Regions from separate parts of the Brevundimonas sp. FG8 genome, predicted to be linked through region 2. Evidence: predicted binding sites of a transcription regulator. Region 2 holds the regulator's gene; each other region holds the start of a gene.
The links. Region 2 encodes LexA, which represses DNA repair genes until DNA is damaged. Its sites were predicted from a motif close to ATGTTCNCNANNTGTTCT; they were not measured.

Region 1 (4,518 bases), on a different contig from region 2:
ATCCTGAGCTCGAAATTCGCCGAGGTGGGGGCCGTCTGAACCCATGTCGCCGGAGGACTTCGATCGCCTGCAATCGCTGATGGCCTCGCGCGCGGGGTTCAGGCTTTCGCGCGACCGGATGAAGCTGGCCGAGCACCGTCTGGGGCCGGTGGCCCGACGTGAAGGGTTCGAGACCGTCGACGCCATGCTGGCCTCGCTGTGGGCCAGGCCCGTCGCAAGCCTGGGCTGGGCGATCATCGAGGCCCTGCTGAATCCCGAAACCTGGTTCCGCCGGGACCGTCCCACCTTCGACACCCTGGGCGGCGAACTCCTGCCGGCGCTCAGCCGCGCGCGCGGCGGCCAGCCGGTGCGCATCTGGTCGGCGGGCTGCTCGACCGGGCAGGAACCCCTGTCGATCGCCATGGCCGCGCTGGACGCCGGGTCGCCGGTCGAGATCGTGGGCACCGACCTGTCGCAGCGCGCGCTGGAGAAGGCCCGCACGGGCGCCTACACAGGCTTCGAAATCCAGCGCGGCCTCAAGGCCGAGACCATGCTGCGCTGGTTCGAGCAGACCGAGGAGGCGTGGATCGCCAAGCCGCAGCTGCGCGCCGCCGTCCACTTCGCCCGCGCCAACCTGCTGGACCCGCCGACCGACGACACCCGGTTCGACATCATCTTCTGCCGCAACCTGCTGGACGACGTGGACCCCGCCCGCCGGCCGCAGGTGCTCGACAATCTGGAGCGCCGCCTGGTCGATGACGGCGTGTTGTTCCTCGGCCCCGACGAGCGAATCGACGGCGACAGCGTGGCGTTCCGCGCGGTCTCCGGCCGTCGCGGCCTGTTCGTGAAGGCGCCCTCGGCGATCCGCCGCGCGGCCTGATCCCCCTTCGCTAATCCGCCCGGATGCCCTAGCCTCCCTGTCATCTGGACCGGGGGGAGGCGTCTTCATGCGGCTTTGGTGGCTGATCGGATCACTGGTGGTCGCGCTGGGCGTCGGCGTCCTGACCCTGCAGGTTCCGCGACCGGCTCCGGCCACGGCCCCGGCGACCGAATTCTCCAGCGACCGGGCCATGATCGACATCCGGGCCATCGCGCAGCGTCCCCATCCGGTCGGCTCGGCCGAACATGCACGGGTGCAGGCGTATCTGATGCAGCGGATGGGCGCGCTGGGCCTGCAAACCTCGACCCAGACCGGCCCCCTGTCGCCCGGAGCCATCCGGCGTCTGGAGCGGGCGGGCGGCGACCCTGCCGCGGCGAATTTCAGCGCCACCAATCTGATCGGCGTGCTGCCCGGCCGCGATCCGGCCCTGCCCGCCGTGGCCCTGATGGCCCATTACGACACCACGGTGACTTCGCCGGGCGCGGCGGATGACTCGACCGGGGTGGCGGCCGCGCTGGAGACCGCGCGCGCGATCCGGGCGCGGGGTCCGGCGGACCGGACGCTGGTGGTCCTGCTGACCGACGGCGAGGAACTGGATCTGGACGGCGCCCGGGTCTTCTGGGGCGGCCATCCCCTGCGCGACCGCATCGGCGCGGTGGTCAACCTCGAGGCGCGGGGCGGCGGCGGGCGGGCCATGATGTTCGAGACCGGGCGCGGCAACGCCGAAACCATCGCCCTGTTCGGACAGGCCGCGCGCCGGGCCGACGGCGGGGTGACGTCCAACTCTCTGGCCATCTTCGTCTACAAGGTCATGCCCAACGGCACCGACTTCACCGTCCCGGCCGGCCGGGGCGTGCAAGGGCTGAACTTCGCCTTTATCGGCCGCCCGGAGCAGTATCACGCCGCCGACTCGACCCCCGCGACACTCGATCAGGGCAGCGTGCAGCACCTCGGCTCACAGGCGTTGGAAAGCGCCGACGCCCTGCTGCGCGCGCCGGCTCTGCCGCGCAAAACGACAAACGCCGTCTACGCCGACGTGTTCGGCCGGGTCATCGTCCAGTATCCGCCGGTCATGGGCTGGGCGCTGTGGGGCGTCGCGGCGGTCCTGCTGGGCGTCGCGGCCGCCCTGGCCCGCAAGCGCGCGGGACTGACCTTCGCCGAGGTCGGCCGGGGCATGGTGGACGGCCTGTGGTTCCTCAGCGCCGGTCTGGTGGTCACCCATGTGGTGCGGGCTCTCGGCGGACCGATGGCGGACCGGGTCGACAGCGACGCCGCCTACTATGTCCTGCTGGCCCGCCTGCCCTGGCTGGAGGCGGGCGTGGCGCTGGCGGTGCTGGCGGTCATCCTCGCGGTGCTAGGCGGCCGGGCGCGTCCGGACCGGCGCGTGTCCGCCGGAGCCCTGACCGTTCTGACCCTCGCCACCATCCCGCTGGCGGGGGTCAACGTCATGATCCTGATCGCCGGGGCGGTCGCGGTCGGCCTGTCGCTGGTCCCGCATCTGGCGGCGCGTAGCGTCTGGGGCGGCTGGACCGGACTGATCGCGCTGGTGCTGGTGTGCGCCGCGGCCGCACAGACGGCGGCGCCGGAAATCGCCTTCCTCTTCCTGTGGCCGGCCCTGCTGGCGACAGTCGCCGCGGTGGCCGTGGCGGCGCTGAATCCGGGCCTGACCCGCCCCAGCGGCCTCGCGCCGGTCGCGGTCACGGCGGCGGTCGGCGGCGCCTGGCTGGTCGGCATGGCGCACCCGGTCTTCCTGGGCATCGGCATGGACCTGCCCGGCGTTCTGGCCCTGCTCGGCCTGCTGGGCCTGATGCTGGTCCGCCCGTTCGCCCCGGAGACGGCCGGTCGCCGCCCCCTGCTGATGGTCGCCCTCGCGGTTCTGCTACTGGGCGCGGGCCTGTCCGGCTATGCGGCGATCACCGAGCCCATGATCGCCGCCGCGACGGCCTGAACAGGCCTTTCATGAACGGATGCGTCATTTTTGGACGTATGAAACCGGAACTTCGGACGGACAGAACAAGAACATCTTGTGAACCGGAACAAACCGTGCACATAGTCCGCCTCACACAACGAGGGGGCGGGTCCGTGGCGGGTCTCTCCCGAAACCAGATGGGAATCATGGCAAGGGAGACGAAGGCAATGTCACAGGCGGCTCTGAAGTTGGTAGGCAAGGAAGACGGCGACAAGCAACGCGCTCTGGAGGCGGCGATCGCGCAGATTGATCGCGCCTTCGGCAAGGGCTCCGTGATGAAGCTCGGCAAGGCCGGCGTCGTCGCGGAAATCGAAAGCGTCTCGACCGGTTCGCTGGGTCTCGACATGGCGCTCGGCATCGGCGGTCTGCCGGTCGGGCGGGTGATCGAGGTCTTCGGGCCGGAATCCTCGGGCAAGACCACCCTGGCCCTGCACACCGTCGCGGAAGTGCAGAAGAAGGGCGGCGTGGCCGCCTTCGTCGACGCCGAACACGCGCTGGACCCGGTCTACGCCCAGAAGCTGGGCGTGAACCTGGACGACCTGCTGGTGTCGCAGCCCGACACGGGCGAGCAGGCGCTGGAAATCGTGGACACCCTCGTCCGTTCGGGCGCCGTGGACATCGTGGTGGTCGACTCGGTCGCCGCCCTGACGCCGCGCGCCGAAATCGAGGGCGAGATGGGCGACAGCCTGCCCGGCCTTCAGGCCCGCCTGATGTCGCAGGCCCTGCGCAAGCTGACCGCCTCGATCTCCAAGTCGAAATGCATCGTCCTGTTCATCAACCAGATCCGTCACAAGATCGGCGTGATGTACGGCTCCCCGGAAACCACCACGGGCGGCAATGCGCTGAAATTCTACGCCTCGGTTCGTCTGGACATCCGCCGCACCGGCGCGATCAAGGACCGCGACGAGGTGGTCGGCAACACCACCCGCGTGAAGGTGGTCAAGAACAAGGTCGCCCCGCCGTTCCGCGAGGTCATCTTCGACATCATGTACGGCGAGGGCATCTCCAAGCTGGGCGAGGTCATCGATCTGGGCGTGAAGGCCGGCATCATCGAGAAGTCGGGGTCGTGGTTCAGCTATGACTCGACCCGCATCGGTCAGGGCCGCGAGAACGTGCGCGCCTTCCTGAAGGCCAATCCGGACGTCGCCGCCGCCATCGAGAAGGCCGTGCGCGCCTCGACCAACAAGATCGCCGACGAACTGCTGGGCACGCCCGAGCCCGACGAAGGCCAGGACCTCGAGGGCTAGACTCCGCACTGAGGCTGCTCGTCGCCATCCGGCGAGCGGCCGCAGAGTCCGATATGTCCGCTGAATTTTGAGTCCGGCCTCGCCGGACGCAGACACCGAACCTTCTCCGATCAGGTCCGGCGACCCGCCATCCGACCCCGCCGGGCCGGGACCGGACGGAGCGGCCGCTCAACGCCCCGCCGGCGTTGGGCGGCCTTTTTTCCTTGGTGCACGACGATCAGGGCCACAGACTGCCCGGATGACGCAAACCTCCCGCTACAACGCCCTGATGGATGAACTCTGTGTCGGGCTGGGCTGGGGCGGCGGGACCGTCAACGGCCAGCCGAGCCACGTCGACTTCTTTATTCCCGAGGCCGGGCCGGTCACCGCCGAACAGTTCCTGGACTGGCTTCCGGAGGCTGAGGGTTTCACGGCCCTGAGCCATCCACAGGACCATAGACAGT
Region 2 (4,518 bases):
ACCGACGCGTCCGGGAAGGTCTTTATCCATAGGTTGTGAAGATGGAGATTTTGTCGTCATGGTTCTTTCCGGCCATGCGGGTCGGGGGATTTGACGGGTGGCGGCGATCACGCGGGAGACGGTGACGGAGTGGCTAGGTGCGCAGGTCGCGGCCCAGAGCCTGCGCTGGCGTCTGTGGTCGCCGGTGGCGTTCGGCGGGGGATGCGCGACCTATTTCGCCTTCAGGAGCGAGCCGCCGTCATGGCCGCTGCTGCTGTTCGCCCTGACGGCCGCAGCAGGATGGTTGCTCGGGCGGCGGCTGCATCTGGCGCGGGCGTGGAGCCTGTGCCTGCTGATGCTGGCCTGTTTCGCGCTGGGACTGGCGGTCGCCAAGCTGAGGACCGATGCGGTGGCGGCGCCCATCGCGCCCGCGCTGGAAGAGCCGACGGTGATCGAGGGCTGGGTGGTCGATGTCGACATTCCCGGTTCGGCGGGGGCGCGGGTCATCGTCGCCCCGGTCCGCATCCGGGGGCTGGCGCCGGAGCAGACGCCGGTCCGCATCCGGGCCACGGTGAAAGAGGCGCTGCCGCCCGCCCCGGGGGAGCCGATCCGCCTGTTCGCCATCCTGAACCCGCCGCCCGCGCCGGCCAGCCCCGGGGCCTATGATTTCGGCCGCACGGCCTTCTTCCAGCGGATCGGCGGGGTGGCCTTCAGCCTGGGCGAGACCCGCTCCACGGTCTTGCCCGAGGCGCCCTGGCGATTGCGGCTGGTGATGAAGATCAACGCCTTCCGCTTTGATCTGGCGAAGCGGATCGTGGCGCGGCAGGGCGAGCGGGCGGGCGGCGTGGCGGCGGCCATGACCACGGGGCAGGAGGCCTGGCTGGACCCGGCGGAGGTCGATGTGATGCGGGACTCGGGGCTGGCGCACATCCTGTCGATCTCGGGCCTGCACATGGCGGTGGTCGGCGGGTTCGCCTTCTTTCTGGTGCGGCTGCTGGTCGCCCTGTGGCCGTGGCTGGCGCTGCGGGTGTCGGGCAAGAAGGTGGCGGCCTGGGCGGGATTGCTGGCGGTGGGCACCTATCTGGTGGTGTCGGGCGCGCCGCCCCCGGCCGAGCGGGCGGCCATCACCGCCGCCATCGCCTTCCTCGCCGTTCTGCTGGACCGGCAGGCGATCACCATGCACGCGCTGGCGGTGGCGGCCTTTGTGGTGCTGCTGCTTCAGCCCGAGGCGATTGTGACGCCGGGGTTCCAGATGTCGTTCGCGGCTACGGCGGCGCTGGTGGCGCTCGTTGAGGCCTGGCCCCGGCGACCGAAGGAGATTTCGGCCCCGCTGCCCATTCTCGCGGTGCAGAGGACGGGGGCGTGGATCGGGGCGGCGGTGCTGGCCAGTCTGGTGGCGGGCGCGGCGACCGGACCGTTCGCCATGCAGCATTTCAACCGCTCGGCCATGTACGGGCTGGCGGCGAACCTCGCGACAGCGCCGCTGTCAGACTTTCTGATCATGCCCGCGCTGGCGCTGGGTGCCTTGCTGGAGCCTATCGGTCTCGGCGCGCCCTTCCTGTGGCTCGCGGCGAAGGGGATCGAGGTGATGCTGGCCATCGGCGGGTGGACGGCGGGCCTGCCGGGCGCGGTCCGGACCATCGCCAGCGCGCCGGAGATCGTCCTGCCGCTGGCTTTCCTCGGCATCCTGTTCTGCTGCCTGTGGCGCGGGCCGCTGCGGTGGCTGGGCCTGCCGCTGGCCTGTGCGGTGCTGATCTGGCCCAGAACGCCGACGCCGGACCTCTGGATCGGCGACGGCGGCTTGCAGGCGGCGTGGATGCAGGATCGGCAGGCCGTGGTGGCGCGACCCGGCGTGCGGCAGTTCGCAGTCGATGTCTGGACCCGCAGGCGGGGGCTGGAGGCGGTGGAGCGTCCGACTGAGGGCTGGACCTGCGGCCGCTTCTCCTGCGCGCCGGAGACATCAGGACCGGTGGCGCTGTGGTGGGGCAGGCGCGCGCCGACGGCGGAACAGATGGACGGACTATGCCGATCCGCGCCGGTCGTCAGTATACGGACGGTCGTACGCGAACTGCCGCCGTCCTGCGGCAGAAGGCTGGTTCTCGACGGTCTCGACTACGCCCGGGGCGGCGCGGTGGAGCTGAAACGCGAAGGGCCCGCTGCGGCGAACCGCTGGCGAGCCCTGTGGGTGTCCGACGTGCGCGGGGAGCGGCCGTGGAGCCGCTACGGCGCCGCCGAGGGTCAGTGATAGCGGCGGATCAGGCCGACCAGCTTGCCCTGCACGGCCACCTGATCGGCGCCGTAAATCTTGGTCTCATAGTTGCGGTTGGCGGGCTCCAGGGCGATGGAGGCGCCCTTCTTGCGCAGGCGCTTCAGCGTCGCCTGTTCACCCTCGACCAGAGCGACGACGATCTCGCCCGAGGAGCAGTTCTCGGTCGATTTGATGATGACCATGTCGCCGTTGAGGATGCCGGCCTCGATCATCGAGTCGCCCTCGATCTCGAGCAGATAGTGCTCGCCAGAGCCGAGCATGGCCTCCGGCACCGGATAGCGGGCGGTCTCGTGCTCGATGGCGTCGATGGGGGTGCCCGCGGCGATCTTGCCCATCAGGGACAGTTCACGGGTGTCGTTGGCGGGCTCGGCGGCCTTGGGACGACCACCGCCCTCGATCACGCCGGGCTTGAAGCCGGCATGGCCGCGCGGCGCGCCCGCCGTGGCCTGTTCCGGCAGTTTGGTGACTTCCAGCGCGCGGGCGCGGTGGGCGAGGCGGCGGATGAAGCCGCGCTCCTCCAGCGCCGTGATCAGCCGGTGGATGCCCGACTTGGACGCCAGATCCAGCGCCTCCTTCATCTCGTCGAACGACGGAGACACACCAGTCTCCTGAATCCGTTCGTGGATGAACATGAGCAGTTCGTGCTGTTTGCGCGTGAGCATGCGGCCCTCGAGGCGAATCCGGTTTCCGGAACGCTAGCGGAACAAACCGCAAACGTCCACCAACTGTTCCTGTGGTGTTCCGGTTAAGGTCCGGTTACCGAGTTGGCGTTCGAGACTTGAGGCCGTCAGTCCAGCAAAGGACTGGGGTGGTTCGTCTGGTGCACAGGCAGCGTGCGGCGCGCATCGATATAGATCGTTCGCACGGCGGCGTCAGAAACAGGACCGGCGTAAACCGTCTCGCCATCGATGATCAGTTCCATCGCGCTCGATGCGCGAAGTGGATGCTCCAGATAGCGTGACAGCGCGGTGCTCCAGTCGTCCGTCTGGAGCGCGTTGTCGAGGACGAGAACACCATCAACGCGGAATTCTACTCTCTGGCCTGTGAAGTTGATGAAAGCGAACTTGCCAACCCAACACTCCGCAGTCTGGATGCAGCGCGAAGTCTCGCGTTCAACCGCCTGTGCTTGGGCTATTCCGCCGAGAGGAACCAAGCCTAACGAAGCCAAGGCGAGCCGGGCAGTCCACCTCACGAGAGCAACGCCCGCGTCGCCGCTTCCACGTCGTCCTGACGCATCAGGCTTTCGCCGACGAGGATGGCCTGGGCGTGCGCGTCGGAGACTTGCTGGACGTCGTCCGGGGTGAAGATGCCGCTTTCGGCCACCAGCAGCGCCCTCACCGGGCTCAGCATCGCGAGGCGTTCTGTGGTCTCCAGATCGACCTCGAAGGTCCGCAGGGAGCGGTTGTTGATGCCGACCAGATCGCCGCCGAGCTTGCAGGCGCGGGCCATCTCGGCCTCGTCGTGGGTCTCGATCAGGGCGTCCATACCGAAGCGCTCGGCCTCGGCCAGCAGTTCGGCGGCCAGCGTGTCGTCGATCATGGCCAGGATGATCAGGATGCAGTCGGCGCCCAGGGCGCGGCTCTCGGCCACCTGCCACGGGTCCACCAGGAAGTCCTTGCGCAGGCAGGGCAGCGAGACCGCGTCACGGGCGGCGGACAGATAGCTGTCGTCGCCCTGGAAGCTGGGCCCGTCGGTCAGGACGGACAGGCAGGAGGCGCCGCCGCGCTCGTAGGCCTGCGCCAGCGCGGGCGGATTGAAGTCGGCGCGGATCAGGCCCTTGGACGGGCTGGCTTTCTTGATCTCGGCGATCAGGGCCGGGCGGCCGGTGGCTTCGACGCGGGATTCCAGAGCGGCGCGGAAGCCGCGTGGGGCCGAGGCGAGGGCGGCGCGGGCCTCGACGGCGTCCTGCGACAGGGCGGCTTTCCGACCGGTGACGTCCTCGCGCTTGTAGGCGGCGATCCGTTCCAGCACGTCGGTCATGCCGTCTCCTCTTCCTCAATGGGCGTATTGGTGGCCTCGACCAGTTCGGCCAGGGCCTTGGCCGCGCGGCCGTCGTCGATGACGGCGGCGGCCTGAACCGCGCCCTCGGCCAGATCGGCGGCCTTGTCCGCCACCACCAGGGCGGCGGCGGCGTTCAGCAGGACGACGTCGCGATAGGCGCCGGTCGCCCCGTCCAGCAGGGCGCGCAGGGCCGTGGCGTTCTCCTCGGCGTCACCGCCACGGATGGCGCTGATGTCGTGGCGGGCCAGACCGGCGTCCTCGGGGGTGAC
Region 3 (4,518 bases), 190 kb from region 2:
ATGACCTCGGCGGGCGTGCCCTGGGCGCAGACCTGCCCACCATGGACGCCGGCGGCCGGCCCCATGTCGATGACGTAGTCGGCGGTCAGGATGGCTTCCTCGTCATGCTCGACCACAAGGACCGAGTTGCCGAGGTCGCGCAGCCCCATCAGGCTTTCCAGCAGGCGCGTGTTGTCGCGCTGGTGCAGGCCGATCGATGGCTCATCCAGCACATAGAGCACGCCGGTCAGGCCCGAACCGATCTGGCTGGCCAGACGGATCCGCTGGCTCTCGCCGCCGGACAGGGTGCCCGAACTGCGGGACAGGTTCAGGTAGTCCAGGCCGACGTTGTTCAGGAAGCGCAGCCGGTCGGTTATCTCCTTCAGAATCCGCCGGGCGATCTCCATCTGCTTGTCGGTCAGCTTGCCGTTGAGGCTCTGGAACCACTCGTGGGCGTGCTTGATCGACAGCCATGACACCTCGGCGATGTCCTCGCCGGCGATCTTCACCGCCAGCGCCTCAGGCTTCAGACGCTTGCCGCCACAGGCTTCGCAGGGCGTCTCGGACTGGAACCGGCCCAACTCCTCGCGCACCCAGGCCGAGTCCGTCTCGCGCCAGCGGCGCTCAAGGTTCGGCAACACGCCCTCGAAGGCCTTCAGCGTCTCGTACTTCCGGGCATTGTCGTCATAGACGAACTTGATCTTCTCTCCGCCCGAGCCGTGCAGAATGACGGTCTGGGCCTTGCCCGGCAGTTCCCGCCACGGCTTGTCCATCGAGAAGCCGTAATGGGTCGACAGCGACTGCAAGGTCTGGGTGTAGAGCGGGGAGGGCCCGCGCGACCACGGCGCCACCGCGCCCGCATGCAGGGTCTTGTCGCGATCCGGCACCACCAGATCCGCATCGAACGCCAGCTTCACGCCCAGACCGTCGCACACCGGGCAGGCGCCGAACGGGTTGTTGAACGAGAACAGCCGCGGCTCGATCTCGCTGATGGTGAAGCCCGAAACAGGGCAGGCGAATTTCTCGGAGAAGGTGATCCGGCGTGGGCCGGTCTCGCCTTCCATGGTGTTGGCCCATTCGGCCACGGCGATGCCGTCCGCCAGACCCAGAGCGGTCTGCAGGCTGTCGGCGTAACGGCCCTCCAGCCCCTGTTTGGTGACGATCCGGTCCACGACGATGTCGATGTCGTGCTTGAACTTCTTGTCCAGCGCCGGGGCGTCCTCGATAGCGTAGAACTCGCCGTCGATCTTCACGCGCTGGAAGCCCGCGCGCTGCCACTCGGCCATCTCCTTCTTGTACTCCCCCTTGCGACCGCGCACGACCGGGGCCAGCAGCAGGAGGCGCTCGCCGTCGGCCAGCGCCGTCAGCTTGTCGACCATCATCGAGATGGTCTGGCTCTCGATCGGAAGCCCCGTCGCGGGCGAATAGGGCACACCCACGCGCGCCCACAGCAGACGCATGTAGTCGTGGATTTCCGTGACGGTGCCGACGGTCGAGCGCGGGTTCTTGGAGGTGGTCTTCTGTTCGATCGAGATCGCCGGGGACAGGCCCTCGATCAGGTCCACATCCGGCTTGCCCATCAACTCCAGGAACTGGCGGGCATAGGCGCTCAGGCTCTCGACATAACGGCGCTGGCCCTCGGCGTAGATGGTGTCGAACGCGAGCGAGGATTTGCCCGAGCCCGACAGGCCCGTCATCACCACCAGCTTCTCGCGAGGAATGTCGAGATCGACACCCTTGAGATTGTGCTCGCGGGCGCCGCGGACGCGGATGAAGTTGTGCTTTTCGGTCATGGATTCCGGGAACGCGGGGAGGGCCGGGTAGGGTCCGGCGCGACAGCGCTATATGGGGGATGGTTTGGGGAAATCAGCAAGAACATTATAGGAACCGACAACCGCTTTCGCCAGACTGCTGACAGCAGATGGCAGCAGCCCTTCGGTTGCGCCCCCCGGGACCGCCTGACAGTGTGCCCCTTCGGAAGTGGGGAGAGTTCGAATGTTCAGAGCGGTTCCGGTCATCGCGGCGGTGATGATGTCGGCGGGCGTCGCGGCGTGTGGCCTGCCTGCCGCCACCGCCAGCCCCGAACGGGAAGCGGATGCACGGGCCCTGATGGAGGACCTGATCGCGGACCGTGACGATGTGCTGGTCGGCAAGATGTCGATGCAGGTGAATCCGGCTGACGTCCGCGCCCAACTGCCCTTCATGAAGACCCTGGTTCCCGAAGGCCCGCTGCCTGCCGGGACCGTCGCAGGCTGGCGCGCCAATGCCGGCGCCACCGGTTCGACCTATGAGGTCGCCCAGACCTATCAGTATCCCGACCGCACCCTGACTGTCAGCACTGTGTTCCGGAAAGAGGGGGCGGTCTGGAAAGTGCTCGGTTTCCATATCACCCCCACCATGATGGCCGAGCCGCCGGTCCAGGTCGTCCAACCCGCCCCTGAAGCCGGAATGGCCAAGGGCGCGCAATAGGGCTCAGCCCTGCGGCGTCCAGCGCCGCCGGTAGCGCTCGCCTGGTCCAAGAAGGACGTTGTTGGCGTTGGCCACGCCCAGTTCCAGGCTTTCGGCGATGCGTCGGGCGCGCGTCATGAAGTGGGCGGCGGCCGTCGGCGGGCAGACCTCTCGGGTCGTTTCCTCGAAGAGGGCCAACCAACGGTCGAAATGGCCGGCGTCGATGGGCAGAGGCAGATGCTTCGGCGTCGGCCGCCCTTCATAGACGCCGGTGGACAAGGCGACGGATGACCAGAACAGCTTCATCTGCGCCAGATGCGATCCCCAGTCCTCGACCCGCTCCGCGAAGATCGGGCCGATCAGGGCGTCATCACGGACCCGCGCGTAGAAAGTCTCGACCAGCCGGTCGATCATGGCTTCATCAATACCCGTCGCAGCCCGGATACGATCCGTCGCCGCCTGACGACGCGCGGCGAAGGCTTCAGCGGTGTCGGCATGGGTCATGGGGATGATCTAGGCTTCACCGGCCGATGGAACCAGAGCCCGCGGCGCCGCGTCAGTCCGATGCGATCAGGAAGTCACCGGCATTGAACGTCAGCAGGCAACGCGCATCACCGCCCGCCGCGTCCACGGTGCAGTAATCCACCCCGATCAGATCGCGCTGCACCTTGGCGGTCGAACGGTAGCGCCGCCCCTCATGCTCGAACCCCGTATCCATCCGCTCGCTGTGGGGCCCGAGGGCCTGCCAGAAGGCCGCGGCGATAGGACCGTCGCACGTGAACAGCAGCAGTTCATCGCCGCCGTCGATCACCTGCCGGTAGCTGTTCCGTTCGGCGGCCTGCCGGATGCAGTCGGCATAGAGCCGGGCGTGCGGGCCGGTCGCCTGGGTCTCCAGCGGCGCATGGTTCGGCGGAGGCGGCGGCGCCTCCGGGCCATGAACGCAGGCCGCCGTGGCGAACAGGCCCGCGACAGCGGCGAACCGGATCAGATGACGCATGGACAGTCCTCCCGCGCCCAGCCTTTCACGGCCTCGTCAGAGACGCCAGATGGGAAAGGGCTTGCGTCCGGAACGATCCGCACCCATCCTTTCCCTATCGAGTGAGTTCACTGGAGGCCCGACGATCATGATCAGCACGCTGGAAATCGGTTTCGCCCTTTCCGCTGTCCTGCTGACCGTGCTCGCCTATGCCCTCACTCCCAAGCCGAAACCCGTCCGCATCCGCACTCGTGACGCTCGATCGCGTCGCGGCCCGCACGCCTGACGGTCACACCCTCTTCTCTGATCTGAGCCTCGCTTTAGGGCGGGAACGTGTTGGACTTGTCGGCCGTAACGGCTCCGGCAAGACCACCTTGCTGCGCCTGATCGCCGGTCTGGCCGAGCCCGCCGAGGGCGCGATCAGCCGGGCGGGAAGTGTCGCCTGGCTGGCGCAGCGGGCCGAACCGGCGCCCGGGGAGGCCCTGGCCGACACCCTCGGTGTCGCCGGGCCCTTGTCGATCATCGCGCGCGTGCTGGCGGGTGAGGGGACTGCCGAAGACCTCGACGCCGCAGACTGGACTCTGGAGGAGCGGATCGCGAATGCACTGTCCGAAGTCGGGCTCGACTCGCCGGACCTGTCCCGCCCCACGTCGTCGCTCAGCGGCGGAGAGCAGATCCGACTGAGAATGGCCGTCCTGCTGCTTGATCGGCCGGACCTGCTGCTGCTCGACGAGCCGACCAATCATATGGACAGGGAAGGACGCGAACGGATCGCCGACCTGCTGACCCGCTGGCCGGGCGGTGTCGTGGTCGTCAGCCATGACCGCTCCCTGCTGCGGCGGATGGACAGGATTGTCGAACTGTCCGGCCTCGGCGTGACGACCTATGGCTGCGGTTACGATCTCTACGCCGAACGAAAGGCCGCGGAGCGGGCGAGCGCCGAGCGCGATCTGGACCTCGCCGAAAGCGAGGTCGGGCGTGTCGCGCGAGAAAGTCGGAAGGCCATCGAGAAGAAGGCCCGGCGTGATCGCGCCGGGCGGGCCTTCGCAATGAAAAAGTCCGAACCGGCCATCCTGCTGGGCGCCATGGCCGAGCGCGCCGAGAACTCCGCCGCC
Region 4 (4,518 bases), 150 kb from region 2:
GTCAGACCGGCGTCGTCACCGACTGGCGCGACCGCCTCGCCGCCTTCTGGGGCGCGCTGAAGGTCGAGCGGGCGGCCATGAGCATCATCCTGGGCCTCGTCGTCGCCATCGCCGCGCTGAACATCATCTCCGGCATCGTCATGCTGGTGAAGAACAAGACGCGCGACATCGCCATCCTGCGCACCGTGGGCGCCAGCCAGTCGTCCATGCTGCGGATCTTCTTCCTGTCCGGCGCCATGATCGGCGTGGCGGGCACCCTGACCGGCCTGCTGCTCGGCCTGCTGTTCTGCCTGAACATCGGCTCGATCCAGCATTTCCTGGAGTTTGTCTTCCAGACCAAGCTCTTCGACGCCGACGTCTATATGCTGGACGCCGTCCCGGCCCTGGTCGATCCGGTCGACGTCTTCTGGGTCACCGTCTGGTCCTTCTTCATGAGCTGCGTCGCCGGACTGATCCCGTCCTGGCAGGCCGCCAAGCTCGATCCGGTCGAGGCCCTCCGTTATGAGTAAGACGACCGTGGCTCCCGTCCTTTCGGTGCGCGGCCTGACCCGCACCTACGACACCGCGGCCGGCGGCCTGACCGTCCTGCGCGGCGTCGATCTCGACATCATGCCCGGCGAGATCGTCGGCCTGATCGGCCCCTCCGGCTCGGGCAAGTCCAGCCTCCTGCACGCCGCGGGCCTGCTGGAGCATCCGACCGAGGGCGAGGTGAAGATCGACGGGGAAGCCGTGGCCGCCCTCAGCGACCGCCAGCGGACCCACATCCGTCTGGACCGCATCGGCTTCGTCTATCAGTTCCACCACCTGCTGCCCGAGTTCGACGCCCGCGATAACGTGGCCCTGCCGCTGCGCATCGCCGGCTGGAAACAGGCCGACGCCCGCGCCCGCGCCGAGGAGCTTCTGACCGCCCTCGGCCTCGGCGACCGCCTGACCCACCAGCCGTCACAAATGTCGGGCGGCGAGCGTCAGCGCGTCGCCGTGGCCCGCGCCCTGGCCAACCGTCCGCGCCTGCTTCTGGCCGACGAGCCGACCGGCAACCTCGACCCGGCCACCAGCCAGACCGTGTTCGAGGCCCTGCACGACGTGGTGAAATCCACCGGCGTCGCCGCCCTGATCGCCACCCACAACATGGAACTGGCCGGCCACATGGACCGCGTCTTCGCCATCAAGGACGGGCACCTGGAAGAGCGTCCGGCGGAAGCCCACGCTTATTGATGGGCGTCTCGGCGCCCATCCTTCTGTCTGACATCTGGCCGCTGGCGGCGCCGGCCACCTTCAAGATCCACTTCTCGCGGTGGAACCGGCAGCATGAGCCGCTGGACGTGTGGGTGAACAGCCCGGCGGATTATCAGACATGGCAGGAATACAGACCAGCTCGGGACGAGTTCAATCGCCCACGCATCTTCTCGCTCGCTCGCTTCTATCATGAGCCCGACATCTGGCTATTCACGGGCATCTTCGATGTTCTTGACCGCAAGGCTGATCAGTATGTGGTCTCCCGCTCCGCCGAGGGATCCGCATTCATCGGCCGATTGAAGATCAGACATCCTTACCGAGACCGTTCTGTCCGGTTGAACGTTGAAAACCACTATCCGCTCATGCAGGTGTCTGAGGTGCTGGCAGAGCCCTACAGCGGTCGCGCATTCCCGGGTTTCGACGGTATCGACCTGTCTTTCGCCGAACTTGAAAATCTGGCGCGCACAGGACGGGCTGATTGGATGGCGGCCCTCAGCAGCATCAAGGGCATCTACCTGATCTCCGACGTTCTGACGGGGAAACGCTATGTCGGCTCGGCGTATGGGCAAGGCGGTGTCTGGTCGCGGTGGTGCGAATACGCCGCAACCGGGCACGGCAACAACGCGGAACTTCGCCAACTCGTGACGAACCCGAACCTCGACTATGTACGCAAGGCTTTCCGGTTCGCCCTTCTCGAGCACCGCCCGGTCGCCACGCCTGATCAGACGATTCTGGATCGCGAGGGTTTTTGGAAGACTATCCTGCTCACGCGTGGCGCCTTCGGGAACAATCGGAACTGACGACCCCTTGACGCGAACAGAATGAGAACATAGAACACAACCAGAACATATATCCGGGAGGCCGTCATGGCGCGTTGGGTTCGGGAGTGTCTGTCATTGGCGTCGTGCGCCGGTTTCGTGCTGCTGGTCTGGCAGGCGGTCCTGCTGCTCCCCGCCGCCTGATCGAAAAGGCCACTAAAGTGCACTCAAAAATTAATTGAGTGCACATCCGCCCGGCGCGACGAGGTCCGCCCGGCGCCGGTCCACAGGCCATCCCCGGTCACATCCGCCCCGCGTCGCTTTCCGGTGTTTCCGGCGACCAGGATGTGAGACTCGGTTCACCATGGACGGATGGCGGACGAACGGAGCGGTGAAGCGGTGAGCGAGGTGTTGAACAGTCAGGGCTTCATCCACCTGCGGGTCCGCTCGGCCTATTCGCTGCTGGAAGGCGCGATCAAGGCGGGCAAGATCCCGAAGATGGCGGCGGACAATGGTATGCCCGCCGTGGCCGTGGCCGACCGCGCCAACCTGTTCGGCGCGCTCGAGTTCAGCCAGGCCGCCAAGGATGCGGGCGTCCAGCCCATCGTCGCCTGCGCCCTGCCGATCACCGGCATCGGCGGGCAGGGGACCGAACGCTGGACCAAGGTCCCGACCGTCGTCCTGATCGCCCAGAACGAGGCCGGCTGGCTGAACCTGTGCAAGCTGTCGTCGTCGGCCTACCTGGACATCGCCCCGACCGACGAGCCGGGCGTGCCGTGGAGCACCGTCGTCGAGCATTCCGACGGCCTTTTGCTGCTGTCCGGCGGCCCCGACGGTCCGGTCGATCCCCTCTATGTTCAGGGCAAGGTGCGCGACGGCGACGCCGCCCTGAACGAGATGTTCGCCACCTTCGGCGACCGGATGTACGTCGAGCTTCAGCGCCACGGCTTGCCGACCGAGGCCCAGGCCGAACGGGGTCTGGTCGCGTGGGCCTATGAGAACGACGTCCCGCTGGTCGCCACCAACGACGTCTATTACGCCAAGGCCTCGCAGGCGAAGTCGCACGACGCCCTGCTGTGCATCGCCGACGGCGCCTTCACCGGTCAGGAGGACCGCCGCCGCATCACCGGCGAGCACTGGTTCAAGACGCCCGCCGCCATGCGCGAGCTGTTCGCTGACCTGCCCGAGGCCTGCGACACCACCCTCGACATCGCCCGCCGCTGCGCCTTCCTGGTGAAGACCCACGCGCCGATCCTGCCGCGCTTCGACACCGGCGCCGGGAGGTCCGAGCCCGACGAACTGGCCCATCAGGCGCGCGAGGGGCTGAAGTTGCGCCTGCAACAGGTCACGCCCGCCGTGCCCGAGCAGGAGTATTGGGACCGCCTCGAATGGGAGGTCGGGATCATCGTCCAGATGGGCTTCCCCGGCTACTTCCTGATCGTCGCCGACTTCATCAAATGGGCCAAGACCCACGATATTCCGGTGGGGCCGGGGCGGGGTTCCGGCGCCGGTTCACTGGTCGCCTGGGCCCTGACCATCACCGATCTGGACCCCTTGCGGTTCGGCCTGCTGTTCGAGCGCTTCCTGAACCCGGAACGCGTCTCGATGCCCGACTTCGACATCGACTTCTGTCAGGAGCGGCGTGAAGAGGTCATCACCTATGTCCAGCAGCACTACGGCAAGGACCGGGTCGCCCAGATCATCACCTTCGGCACCCTGCAGGCCCGCGCCGTGCTGCGCGACGTCGGCCGTGTGCTGCAGATGCCGCTCGGTCAGGTCGACCGCCTCTGCAAGATGGTGCCGAACAATCCGGCCGCGCCCGTCACCCTCGCCCAGGCCATCGACCTTGAGCCGCGCCTGAAGGAGGCTCGCGACGCCGAACCGGCGGTTCGCAACCTGCTGGAGACGGCGCTGGAGCTGGAGGGGCTGTACCGCAACGCCTCGACCCACGCCGCCGGCATCGTCATCGGCGACCGCCCGCTGACCGAGCTGGTGCCCCTGTACCAGGACCCGCGCTCGGACATTCCGGCCACCCAGTTCAACATGAAGTGGGTCGAACCGGCCGGTCTGGTGAAGTTCGACTTCCTCGGCCTGAAGACCCTGACCACGCTGGACCGCGCCCACGGCTATCTGTCGCGGCGCGGGCTGGCCCCGATCTGGAACCAGCTGCCGCTGGACGACGCCCGCACCTATGAGCTGATGGCCTCGGGCCAGACGGTCGGGGTGTTCCAGCTGGAATCCCAAGGCATGCGCGACACCCTGCGCAAGATGCGCTGCGGGTCGATCGAGGAAATCACCGCCCTGATCTCCCTGTACCGGCCCGGGCCGATGGAGATGATCGACACCTACATCGACCGGAAGTTCGGCCGGGCCGAGGTCGACTATCTCCACGACAGCCTGAAGGAGACGCTGACCGAGACCTACGGCGTCATCATCTACCAGGAACAGGTGATGAAGATCGCCCAGATCCTGGCCGGCTACTCTCTCGGGGAAGCCGATCTGCTGCGCCGGGCCATGGGCAAGA

Region 1: a site for LexA is predicted at 2,876-2,893, ahead of recA (recombinase RecA). Genes of this name have one in related genera too.
Region 3: a site for LexA is predicted at 1,852-1,869, ahead of uvrA (excinuclease ABC subunit UvrA). Genes of this name have one in related genera too.
Region 4: a site for LexA is predicted at 2,068-2,085, ahead of dnaE (DNA polymerase III subunit alpha). Genes of this name have one in related genera too.

The regions. Positions count from the first base shown of each region.
Region 1 covers NZ_JBMDIU010000001.1:274,054-278,571, reverse strand. The annotation lists gene ACODRV_RS01215 (response regulator) at 1-39, shown strand, start outside; gene ACODRV_RS01210 (CheR family methyltransferase) at 44-859, shown strand; gene ACODRV_RS01205 (M28 family peptidase) at 927-2,807, shown strand; gene recA (recombinase RecA) at 2,996-4,075, shown strand; gene ACODRV_RS01195 (hypothetical protein) at 4,314-4,518, shown strand, end outside.
Region 2 covers NZ_JBMDIU010000003.1:211,335-215,852, reverse strand. The annotation lists gene ACODRV_RS07295 (ComEC/Rec2 family competence protein) at 98-2,224, shown strand; gene lexA (transcriptional repressor LexA) at 2,218-2,910, opposite strand; gene ACODRV_RS07285 (hypothetical protein) at 3,036-3,401, opposite strand; gene trpC (indole-3-glycerol phosphate synthase TrpC) at 3,437-4,228, opposite strand; gene trpD (anthranilate phosphoribosyltransferase) at 4,225-4,518, opposite strand, start outside.
Region 3 covers NZ_JBMDIU010000003.1:25,542-30,059, forward strand. The annotation lists gene uvrA (excinuclease ABC subunit UvrA) at 1-1,772, opposite strand, end outside; gene ACODRV_RS06395 (hypothetical protein) at 1,975-2,448, shown strand; gene ACODRV_RS06400 (group III truncated hemoglobin) at 2,452-2,931, opposite strand; gene ACODRV_RS06405 (hypothetical protein) at 2,984-3,424, opposite strand; gene ACODRV_RS06410 (hypothetical protein) at 3,552-3,689, shown strand; gene ACODRV_RS06415 (ABC-F family ATP-binding cassette domain-containing protein) at 3,655-4,518, shown strand, end outside.
Region 4 covers NZ_JBMDIU010000003.1:65,863-70,380, forward strand. The annotation lists gene ACODRV_RS06600 (lipoprotein-releasing ABC transporter permease subunit) at 1-509, shown strand, start outside; gene ACODRV_RS06605 (ABC transporter ATP-binding protein) at 502-1,215, shown strand; gene ACODRV_RS06610 (GIY-YIG nuclease family protein) at 1,215-2,036, shown strand; gene dnaE (DNA polymerase III subunit alpha) at 2,367-4,518, shown strand, end outside.